Regions from separate parts of the Streptomyces sp. H27-D2 genome, predicted to be linked through region 1. Evidence: riboswitches for the same ligand, from Rfam matches in the RefSeq annotation. Region 1 holds a riboswitch; the other holds the start of a gene.
What was found. Region 1 has a riboswitch for glycine ahead of gcvP (aminomethyl-transferring glycine dehydrogenase). Riboswitches for the same ligand answer to the same signal wherever they lie in the genome.

Region 1 (5,745 bases):
CGACCTGCTCGATCTCGCCGCGGATCGCGATCATCGCGTCACAGAAACGATCCAGCTCGGCGAGGTCCTCGCTCTCGGTCGGCTCGATCATCAGCGTGCCGGCCACCGGGAACGACATCGTCGGCGCGTGGAAGCCGTAGTCGATCAGGCGCTTGGCGACATCGTCGATGCTCACGCCGGTCGCCTTGGTCAGCGGCCGCAGGTCCACGATGCACTCGTGCGCGACCAGACCGTTCGGGCCCGTGTAGAGCACCGGGAAGTGCGGCTCCAGCCGCTTGGCGATGTAGTTCGCGCCGAGCACCGCGACCTGGGTCGCGCGCCGCAGCCCCTCGCCGCCCATCAGGCGTACGTACGCCCAGGAGATCGGCAGGATGCCGGCCGATCCCCAGGGGGCGGACGAGATCGGGCCGACGCCGGTGGCCGGGCCCGCCTCGGGCTGCATCGGGTGGTTCGGCAGGTACGGCGCGAGGTGCGCGCGCACCCCGACCGGGCCCACGCCGGGACCGCCGCCGCCGTGCGGGATGCAGAAGGTCTTGTGCAGGTTGAGGTGCGAGACGTCGGAGCCGAACTTGCCCGGCCGGGCGAGGCCGACGAGCGCGTTGAGGTTCGCGCCGTCCACGTACACCTGGCCGCCCGCGTCGTGCACGGCCGCGCAGATGTCGGTGATGTGCTCCTCGAACACGCCGTGCGTGGACGGGTAGGTGACCATGAGGACGGCCAGCTCGGCGCGGTGCTGCTCGATCTTCGCGTTCAGGTCCTCGACGTCGACGTCGCCGTCCTCGCGGGTCTTGACGACGACGACCTTCATACCGGCCATCACGGCGCTCGCGGCGTTGGTGCCGTGCGCGGAGGAGGGGATGAGGCAGACGGTGCGCTGCGCGTCGCCGTTGGCGCGGTGGTACGCGCGTACGGCGAGCAGCCCGGCCAGTTCGCCCTGCGAGCCGGCGTTCGGCTGCAGCGAGACCTTGTCGTAGCCGGTCACCTCGGCGAGCCGGTCCTCCAGCTCGCGGATGAGCGTCAGATAGCCCGCGGCCTGCTCGACCGGCGCGAAGGGGTGCAGCGCGCCGAACTCCGGCCAGGTGACCGGCTCCATCTCGGTCGTCGCGTTGAGCTTCATCGTGCAGGAGCCGAGCGGGATCATGCCGCGGTCCAGCGCGTAGTCGCGGTCCGCCAGCCGGCGCAGGTAGCGCAGCATCGAGGTCTCGGAGCGGTACTGGTGGAAGACCGGGTGGCTCAGGTAGTCGTCGGTGCGCAGCAGAGCCTCGGGGAGTACCTCGCCTACGGTCGCGTCCAGCGCTTCGACGTCGCCCTCGACCCCGAAGGCCGCCCAGACCGTCGCCAGCTCCTCGCGTCCGGTGGTCTCGTCGCACGCCATGCCCACCAGGTCGGCGTCCACCAGCCGCAGGTTGACCCCCGCCTCGCGGGCGGCCGAGACGACCTCGACGGCCCGGCCGGGCACCCGCGCGGTGACGGTGTCGAAGTACGCGCTGTGCACGACCTCGACGCCGCCGGCCCGCAGGCCGCCGGCGAGCAGCGCGGCGTAGCGGTGGGTGCGGCGGGCGATGCCCGCCAGGCCGTCCGGGCCGTGGTAGACCGCGTACATCCCGGCCATGACCGCGAGCAGCACCTGAGCGGTGCAGATGTTGCTGGTCGCCTTCTCCCGGCGGATGTGCTGTTCACGGGTCTGCAGCGCCAGTCGGTACGCCTTGTTGCCGTCGGCGTCGACGGAGACGCCGACGAGCCGGCCCGGCAGGCTGCGGGCGAACTTCTCCCGTACGGCCATGAAGCCGGCGTGCGGGCCGCCGAAGCCCATCGGCACCCCGAACCGCTGGCTGCTGCCGACCGCGATGTCCGCGCCGAGGTCACCCGGGGAGGTCAGCAGGGTGAGCGCGAGCAGGTCGGCGGCGACGGTGACCACCGCGCCGAGCTCATGCGCCCGCTCGATCACCGGGCGCGGGTCGCGCACCTGTCCTGAGGCGCCCGGGTACTGGAGCAGCACGCCGAAGACGCCGCGCTCGGCGGCTTCGGCCGGGATGCCGTCGGTGAGGTCGGCGACGATGACCTCGACCCCGGCCGGCTCGGCGCGGGTCCGGATCACCGCGATCGTCTGCGGCAGGCAGTCGGCGTCGACCAGGAAGGCGCCGTTCTTGACCTTGCCCATCCGGCGCGAGAGGGCCATCGCCTCGGCCGCCGCGGTGCCCTCGTCGAGCAGCGAGGCGCCGGAGGTGGGCAGCCCGCTCAGCTCGGCGACGACGGTCTGGAAGTTGAGCAGCGCCTCCAGCCGGCCCTGCGAGATCTCCGGCTGGTACGGCGTGTACGCGGTGTACCAGGACGGGTTCTCCATCACGTTGCGCAGGATCACCGGCGGCGTGAAGGTCCCGTGGTAGCCGAGGCCGATCATCGAATGCAGCACCTGGTTGCGGTCCGCGAGCCCCTTCAGCTCGGCGAGCACATCAGCCTCGCTACGGGCCTCGGGGAGCTGCAGCACCTCGGCGCTCTTGATCACGTCAGGCACCGCGGCGGCGGTGAGTTCGTCGAGCGAGCCGTACCCGACGTGCGCGAGCATCTTCGCCTGCGCCTGCTGGTCGGGCCCTATGTGGCGCCGTTCGAACGGCGTGCCTCGCTCCAGCTCGGAGAGGGGAATGCGGTTGACGGTCATCAGCGAAGGCCTCCTGGTCGATACGACCTGCGAGGGGCACCACGGCGCGGCTCCCCGAACGGCCCTCCCCCTCTGTCATCTCAACCTGAGAGTTTCACCGGACCGCGAGCGGTCCGGCTTTCACCGTCGGTGAGGGAGGGTTACGGCAGTCGCCTGTCCGTGGCCCGCCCTGCTTTCCAGAGTGACCTCGCCCGCGCGGTACGTTTGCCTGAGAGATTCCGGGGAGGATTTGCTCCTTCGGCGCCTCCGGCGTTGCCGCCGGATGGCTCTCCCGCGTGGGGTCTGCAGCCGTTGGCCAGCGTACCAGCGCCCCTCTCGCCGCTTCCCTCGAGTGGCCGGACCAGCAGAAGTGCACTTTCGTAGTCCTCATCGTGTTGTTGCGACCCGTTGGAGGAACCGTGCAGACCGATATCGATCCGCGGACCCTGATCGGCCGCAAGGCCTTCGATCGCAACGGCAGCAAGATCGGCACCGTGGACGAGGTGTACCTGGACGACGCGACCGGCGAGCCGGAGTGGGCCGCCGTCCGCACCGGCATCTTCAGCCGGGACGCTTTCGTGCCCCTGGAGCCCAGCCGGATCGTCGACGACACGCTGCGCGTCCCGTTCGACCGGGCCCTGATCAAGGACGCGCCGGACTTCGGGGTGGGCCGGCACCTCTCCCCCGAGCAGGAGCTGCAGCTCTACCACCACTACGGGCTGGACGTCTCGGCCCCCGGCCACGAGACCCCGCCCACCCGTCCGGCCCGGCCCACCCGGCCCGACCAGAACTTCGGACGGATCGCGGGGGAGGACGGGTAGCGGCGGGTGCTCTTCGGGTCGTCGGACCCGGTCAACCACTGCGGTCACCGCAACCAGTGGTCGCCCCCTCCGGTACGGGAACCAGCGGCAGCGGCTCCCCCGCCACCAGCTCCGGATCGTCCAGCGCGAAGGTCCGTACCCGGCCCGGCGCGGAGCCGGGCTGTTCGAAGCGCACGGTGACCCGCCCCACGCCGCTGCCCTGCACCCAGCCGGGACCGAACTCCTCGTGCCGCACATCCCGGCCCGGCGGCCAGCGCCGCGCCGGCTCTGGCTCGGCCGCCGCGCCGGCGTCGCCCGTACCTCCGGCCGCTGCGGCTCCCGCGGCCTCCCCCTGCCGCGGCCCGCCCGGCTCCGCCGCCGCGTCCGCCGCCGCCAGCTCCGCGGCCAGTTCCAAGGCCGCCGACTCACTGGCGGCGAGTTCAGTGGCCGCCTGCGCGAAGAGGTCCTCCTGGGTGTAGTCCGCGAGCCCGGTCACCCCCACCCCCAGCAGCCGTACACCGCCCGTGGTGTCGACGCCGGCGAGCAGCCGCCCGGCGGCCTCCCGCACCACCTCGGGGTCGTCCGTGGGCCCGCGCAGGGTCTCTGAGCGGGTCAGGGTCGAGAAGTCGTAGCGCCGCACCTTGAGCACCACCGTGCGCCCCGAGCGCCCCGCTGCGCGCAGCCGCTGCACGCAGCGGTCGGCCAGCCGCACGACCTCGGCGCGCACTCGTGTCCGGTCGGTGAGGTCGACGTCGAAGGTGTCCTCGACCGACACCGACTTGGTGTCCCGGTCGGCGACGACGGGCCGGTCGTCGCGCCCCATCGCCATCCGGTGCAGCCCCGCGCCGTGCGCCTTGCCCAGCAGCCGTACGAGCTCCGCCTCGCCGGCCTCGGCCGTATCGGCCACCGTGCCGATCCCGGCCCGGCGCAGGGTCTGTGCGGTGGTCGGTCCGACGCCGGGCAGCGTCCGCACCGGCATCGGGCCGAGGAGCGCCAGCTCCGTACCGGGTTCGATGACGACGAGCCCGTCCGGTTTGGCCTGCTCGGAGGCGATCTTCGCGAGCAGCTTGGCCCCGGCGAGGCCCACCGAGCCGGTGAGCCCGGTGGCGGCCAGGATGTCCCGCCGCAGGCACTCGCCCACTTCCCGGACGGCTGCCGAGGAGGTCTCCACGCCGCCCGCTTCCAGGTCGACGAACGCCTCGTCCAGGCTGAGCGGCTCGACCAGCGGGGACAGCGCCCCGAGCAGGCCCATGACCGTGTCGCTGATCTGGCGGTAGACGCCCATCCGGGGGACGAGGTAAGCGGCGTTCGGGCACAGCCGGCGGGCCTGCGCCATCGCCATCGCCGAATGCACACCGAAACGGCGCGCTTCATAGGAGGCGGTGGAGACCACCCCGCGCGGGCCGACGCCCCCGACCACCACCGGCTTGCCGCGCAGACTCGGCTTCGCAGCCTGTTCCGCGGCGGCGAAGAACGCGTCCATGTCCAGATGCAGGATGGTCGGAGCGGCTCTCACACTCACCGATGCTGCCGTACGGCACTGACAATCGCCCCGTGCCGGGTCCCCGCCGGGCCCGCGTGGGTCAGCCGGCGCGGTTGCGCCGCCGGGCCAGCTCGTCCGCGGGGTTCTGGCCGATGAGCGTCTCGCCGGTGTCCACACGCTCGCCGTGCAGTTGCGAGAGCGCGCCCTCCACGTCCCGCCAGACGACGCCCACGGCGATCCCGAAGACGCCCTGGCCGCCTTGCAGCAGGTCGACGACCTCGTTGGGCGAGGAGCACTCGTAGACGGTGGCGCCGTCGCTCATCAAGGTCATCTGGGTCAGGTCGGCCAGCCCGCGGGACCGCAGGTGCTGGACGGCGGTCCGGATGTTCTGCAGCGACACACCGGTGTCCAGCAGCCGCTTCACGATCTTGAGGACCACGACATCGCGGAAGCCGTACAGCCGCTGGCTGCCCGAGCCATATGCCGGGCGCACGCTGGGCCCGACCAGACCGGTGCGGGCCCAGTAGTCGAGCTGCCGGTAGGTGATGCCCGCGGCCGCGCACGCGGTGGGGCCCCGGTAGCCGATCTCCTCGGACACCCGCTGATGCGGCGCCGTGGCCGCTGCCACCTGCCCGGGAGCATGGTTGACCGCGTTCCCCGTTCGTACATGGGCCCCGCCCGCCGCCGTACCGTCGCCGGTGCTGCTCACGCCGACCTCCGTCCTTCAGATCCCGGATCAACACCAGAGAGAACGCCTGTCGCCGCAAGTGCACAAGCGCACGCGGCACATGCCTCCCGGGACCTGTGCTCTCGACGGTATGCAG
Region 2 (5,745 bases), on a different contig from region 1:
GTGGTGGTGACGATGTCGGCGTACGGCACCGGGCTGGGGTGCAGTCCCGCGGCGACCAGGCCGGCGAAGTGTGCCATGTCCACCATCAGGTACGCGCCGACCTCGTCGGCGATCCGGCGGAACTCCGCGAAGTCGAGCTGCCGCGGGTAGGCGGACCAGCCCGCGATGATCATCTGCGGGCGGTGCTCCTTGGCGAGGCGCTCGACCTCCTCCATGTCGACGATGTTGGTCTTCTCGTCGACGTGGTAGGCCGCGACCTTGTAGAGCTTGCCGGAGAAGTTGATCTTCATGCCGTGGGTCAGGTGGCCACCGTGGGCCAGCGCCAGGCCGAGGATCGTGTCACCGGGCTTGAGCAGCGCGAACATCGCGGCGGCGTTGGCCGAGGCGCCGGAGTGCGGCTGGACGTTCGCGGCCTCGGCCCCGAAGAGGGCCTTGACGCGGTCGATCGCGATCTGCTCGATGACGTCCACGTGCTCGCAGCCGCCGTAGTAGCGGCGGCCGGGGTAGCCCTCGGCGTACTTGTTGGTGAGAACCGACCCCTGGGCTTCGAGGACGGCGACCGGAGCGAAGTTCTCCGAGGCGATCATCTCAAGGGTGGACTGCTGGCGGACGAGCTCGGCGTCGACGGCGGCGGCGACGTCCGGGTCGAGCTCGTGGAGGGAGGCGTTGAGAAGCGACATCAGGTATTCGTGTCTTCCCGTGAGGTGTGGACCCGTGCGGTGTGTTCAGTTGCCGGTGAAGGCGGTGTACTCGTCGGCGGAGAGCAGATCCGCCGGTTCCTTCTCGACCTTCACCTTGAACAGCCAGCCACCCTCGAAGGGTGCGGAGTTCACCAGCGCCGGGTCGTCGACGACGTCCTGGTTGGTCTCGGTGATCTCGCCGGTGACCGGTGCGTAGAGGTCGCTGACCGACTTGGTCGACTCCAGCTCACCGCAGGTCTCGCCGGCGGTGACGGTGTCGCCCACCTCGGGGAGCTGGACGAAGACGACGTCACCGAGCGCGTCGGCGGCGTGCGAGGTGATGCCCACGGTGGACACGCCCTCTACCGGGGCGGTGAGCCACTCGTGCTCTTTGCTGTAGCGCAGCTGCTGGGGGTTGCTCATGGCGGAATTCTCCCGGATCTGAAGGGGTGCTCGCGCAGCGGGGCGTACGAATGGACGCGAGATCGGCTGGGACGACGGCGGGGCGGCGGACGAACGGCGGCCCGCCGGCGCAGGCCCGGTGGGCGGACCGGCGCTCGGGCGGGTCAGCGCTCGCGCTTGTAGAACGGCAGCGCGACGACGTCGTACGGCTCATGGGTCCCGCGGATGTCGACCGCGACACCCGGCGTCGGGCCGGCCGGGGAAGCCTCGGCGTCGGCTCCGGCGGGGGCCGCCGCGTAGCCGGCGTCCACGTAGGCGATGGCGATCGGCTTGCCGAGGGTGGGGGAGGGGGCGCCCGAGGTGACCTCGCCGATGACGGCGCCGGTCGAGGCGTCCACGACCGCGAATCCGGCGCGCGGCACCCGGCGGCCGGCGGCGATCAGGCCGACCAGCTTGCGCGGCGGCGCGCTCTGCGCCTTGGCGGCGGCCTCGGCGAGCGCCTCGCGCCCGACGAAGCGGCCCTCGTTCGTCGTCTTCTCGAACTTCACGACCCGGCCGAGACCGGCGTCGAAGGGGGTGGTCCGGCTGGTCAGCTCGTGCCCGTAGAGCGGCATGCCCGCCTCCAGGCGCAGCGTGTCCCGGCAGGACAGGCCGCACGGTACGAGACCGACGCCCGCGCCCGCCCCGACAAGCGCCTGCCACAGGGCGACCGCGTCGGAGGGCGCGACGAACAGTTCGAAGCCGTCCTCGCCGGTGTAGCCGGTGCGGGCGATCAGGGCGGGGACGCCCGCGACGGTGCCCGGCAACCCGGCGTAGTACTTGAGGCCGTCCAGGTCGGCGTCGGTCAGGCCCTTGAGGATGCCGGCCGACTCCGGGCCCTGGATGGCGAGCAGCGCGTAGTTCTCGCGGTCGTCGCGGACCTCCGCGTCGAATCCGGCGGCCCGCTCGGTGAGCGCGTCCAGCACCACCTGGGAGTTCGAGGCGTTGGCGACGACCATGAATTCGCTCTCGCCGAGGCGGTAGACGATGAGGTCGTCGAGGATGCCGCCGTCGGCGGCGCAGATCATGGTGTAGCGGGCCCGGCCGACGGCCACCGCCGAGATGTTGCCGACCAGCGCGTAGTCCAGCAGGTCGGCGGCCCGCGGTCCGGTCAGGGTGATCTCGCCCATGTGGGAGAGGTCGAAGAGCCCGGCGCGGGCCCGGACGGCGAGGTGCTCGTCGCGCTCGCTGGCGTAGCGCAGCGGCATGTCCCAGCCGGCGAAGTCGGTCATGGTCGCGCCGAGCGAGCGGTGCAGCGCGTCGAGGGCGGTGCGGCGGGGCGCCGCGGTGTCCTCGGGCGGAGTGGTCTGAGCAGTCATCGGTTGGCTCCCAGGCGTGGATGGCGTGGCGATGTCGGACGGGTCGTCTGCCGCCGGTATGGAGCGACGGCGGAACGACGGGAACGACAAAGCACAGCCTCCCCATCTGTCATCGGAACCTGAGAGGTTCACCGCGGTCCCGGTGAGGGGAGCGGTTTGCACCTTGGGTGGAGCCGCGGGCTGCGGCTCGCTTTTCAGATCTGCCTCGCCCGCGCGGTATCAGGGGCCTGAGAGATTCAAGGGAGGACTTGCTCCTTCGGCGCCCCGGCGTCCGGCGGTGTACTACCGGTTCCGGGGACTCTCCCGCGCGGATTCAAGCGGCCGTTATGGAGTTGGCGTGGACATCATTGCACGCGTGCGCGACGGGTGAACTTCGCGGGCCGAATCTCTTCGGACGGCCGCCGCGCTCCCCCTCGTACGCCCGCCGTACCCCCGCTCCGTGCCCGGCTCACGCCCGCCGTACGAGGGGGACGCCCACTGGTGGCACGGCGTTCACCTTGAACCCCATTACCTTTTCTTGACACTCTTCGGGGACAGCGGCAGTGACCGGACCGGGGAGGACGATCACGGTGCAGAGCCATGGTGCGTACGCGACACAGCAAGGGGTCGCGCACGGCGCGGTCCCGCAACAGCCCGCACGGGCCGGGAGCGGCGGGGTGCCGCGCGCCCGGCGGCTCCGCTATGCCGTGGGGGACCTCGTGGTCGTCTCCGGTCTGCCCGGCAGTGGCAAGAGCACCTTGATCCGGCGGACGGTGCCCGGCCTCGACGACCGGGGCGGCCCGGTGCTGCGGATCGACTCCCAGGACATGCGGGAGCAGTGGGCGCGCAGGCTGCCCGCGTGGCTGCCGTACGCCCTCTACCGGCCGCTGGTCCGGCTCGCCCACTACCGGGGGCTGCGCGACGCGCTGCGCTCGGGCGCGAGCGTGGTGGTGCACGACTGCGGGACGCTCGCCTGGGTCCGCCGCCGGCTGGCCCAGGACGCGCGGCGGCGGGGCCGCGAGCTGCATCTCGTCCTGCTGGACGTGCCGCCCGAGCTCGCCCTCGCCGGGCAGGCCTCGCGCGGCCGTGACGTCTCGGGCTACGCCTTCGCGCGGCACCGCAGGGCGGTCGGGCGGCTGATCGCGGAGGCGGACGCGGGGGTGCTGCCGCGGGGGTGTGCGTCGGCGGTGGTGCTGGGGCGCGCGGAGGTCGACGCGTTGAGCTTGATCGGGTTCGACTAGTGGTTCGACCAGTGGTTTGACCAGTGGTTTGACCAGTGGGGTGAGCGCGATGGCTGACCGGGTCCGCCGGTGGAGGGATGCCCTCGGCGACTGAGGACGGTGCGGCCGAACGACGCGAAACCCTGGGGGCGCCTCCCGGACACCGGTCGGGGGGAGGACCTCAGCCGGTCCTCCCCCAGTCGCGCCTATTCCAGTTGCGAGGTGAGAGGCAGGCCCGTGAGAGGCAGGCCGATGACTTCCGCGAGCTTGCCCAGCCCGTGACCGGCCACGGCGGTCCCCAAACCGGACACTTCGGCCATCGCTTTGGCGAGGTCGGACACCGTGGGCAGCGGAGCGTCGGCGGCCCTCGCCCTGATCAGTGAGTCGGTCTTCGCCCGAAGGGCGGCGCGTACCTTGCGGTCCGCCGGGGACGCGGCGTCCTTGGAGTTCGCGCCCAGTGCCGCGGAGGGGGCCGGCCCGTCCGTCTCGCCACCGCTCCTGGACTGCAGGCTGGGCCCCTGGGCCTTCGCGAGGGCGTAGGCGTCGACGACGGCGTCAGCGGCGTCGTCGAGCCTGGCGGCGTCGGCGGCGGGCAGCCTCCCGCTCGGAGCGCCCGTCAAGGCGCCGAGCAAATCGGTGACCGGCTTGAGCAGAGCGGACAGCGGGCCCAGCGGGTCGCCCTGGCCGGCCGGAAGGGCGGCCGAGGGTGCGGCCGGGACGGTTCCGACGGACCGCGCGGGGTCCTGCTCGGTCACCGCGACTGCCGTTCCGGCGGTTCCGAGGACGAGCGCACCGGCTACGAGCGAGGAGACCAGGACGCCGGTCTTTCGAGTGGGATGCATATCTGGGGGTCCTTTCGGTAGTGCGGACCGGTACAGCGGACATCGCTGCCATCGGGGGGCGGCCCGGAGGCGATTTCCCGCCACTTCCTGCCGTTCCCTGGTTCCACCGTCCGGACCGCCGGGCACACTCCGCAACTGGACGGACACCCAGCGTTTCCGGGTTGGCGTCCGGGGCACCGCCGTGACCTGGACCTTTGTCGTGAATTCCGGCCGAGGGCGAGCCCTGTCGGCGGTGCAGCCGTTAGGGTGCCGGTGCAGGTCGGAACGAGACGGCGGTTGGACGAGATGAACATCCCGGAGCAGCACGAGCACTCCCTGGCGCTGGGCGGAATACCCGGCGGATCCTCGGCGGGACACCCCGTAGGACCCCTGGCGGGACACCCCGCAGGGCCTCCGGCGGGATACCCCGCAGGGCCCCCCGTCGAGCACCCCGGTGGTTTCCCCGCCAATGAGCTGGAGGAGGTGCTCGCCGCCTCGCTCGGCACGCCCGGCGCGGGCGCCCGCATCCTGGAGGTGCTCGGCCGCAGCCACCTCTGGGTGCCGCTGCCCAACGGCGGCGGACCCGGCAGCCCGGATCTGGACCTGCCGACGATGGAGATCCAGGGCGGCGCGTACGTCCCGGTCTTCAGCTCGGAGCAGCAGTTCCGCCAGGTCGTCGGCGTGCGTATGTCGTTCACCGTGGCCCCGGCCCGCGAGTTCGCGCGCGGGCTGCCGCCGCAGGTCGGTCTCGCCGTCAACCCCGACGGAGCGGTCGGCGTGCCGCTGCCGCCCGCCGCCGTCGCCGAGCTGTGCCGGGTGGGCCGCAGTCAGCTGGACGGACCGGCGGGGGGAGGCCGGGTGCGGCTCTTCGAGCCCGACTGGCAGGACGAACCGGTCGATTTCCTGGCCGCCGCCGCACACGAGTTCTCGGCCACCGGCAATGTGCTCTCCGCGCGCCGCGCGCTGGCCAGCGTCGAGGGCGGCGAGCCGGCGCTGTTCGTCGGCGTCGCGCTCTCCCGCTGGGAGCCGTCCGACCGGGAGGCCGCGATGGACGCGCTGGGACGGGCCCTGGGGGCGGTCCCGGTGCGCTGGCCGGTGCAGTTGGTGCTGCTGGACATCGCCAAGGACCGGGTCGGCGACTGGATGCTGGAGTGGGTCCGTCCGTTCTTCGCATGGGACCGCTGAGCGCCTCGGGGCGCCTACGGGCCGCGCCGGGATTGTCCGGTGACTGCCCGGTGAGTACTCCAAGAGGAGCCTCGACGGGCTCGTAAGCTGGTTGGATGGC

Region 2: linked by a shared signal. The riboswitch ahead of gcvT (glycine cleavage system aminomethyltransferase GcvT) and the one ahead of gcvP (aminomethyl-transferring glycine dehydrogenase) in region 1 are both predicted to bind glycine.

What each region holds. Positions count from the first base shown of each region.
Region 1 is NZ_JAYMZR010000090.1:15,680-21,424, forward strand. Features, by position in the region: gene gcvP (aminomethyl-transferring glycine dehydrogenase) at 1-2,659, opposite strand, end outside; glycine riboswitch at 2,722-2,845, opposite strand; glycine riboswitch at 2,846-2,943, opposite strand; gene QMK28_RS27175 (PRC-barrel domain-containing protein) at 3,058-3,459, shown strand; gene QMK28_RS27180 (DNA polymerase IV) at 3,491-4,954, opposite strand; gene QMK28_RS27185 (MerR family transcriptional regulator) at 5,022-5,630, opposite strand.
Region 2 is NZ_JAYMZR010000013.1:55,309-61,053, reverse strand. Features, by position in the region: gene glyA (serine hydroxymethyltransferase) at 1-680, opposite strand, end outside; gene gcvH (glycine cleavage system protein GcvH) at 726-1,103, opposite strand; gene gcvT (glycine cleavage system aminomethyltransferase GcvT) at 1,247-2,440, opposite strand; glycine riboswitch at 2,645-2,756, opposite strand; gene QMK28_RS08120 (AAA family ATPase) at 3,004-3,660, shown strand; gene QMK28_RS08115 (hypothetical protein) at 3,846-4,481, opposite strand; gene QMK28_RS08110 (enhanced serine sensitivity protein SseB) at 4,767-5,645, shown strand.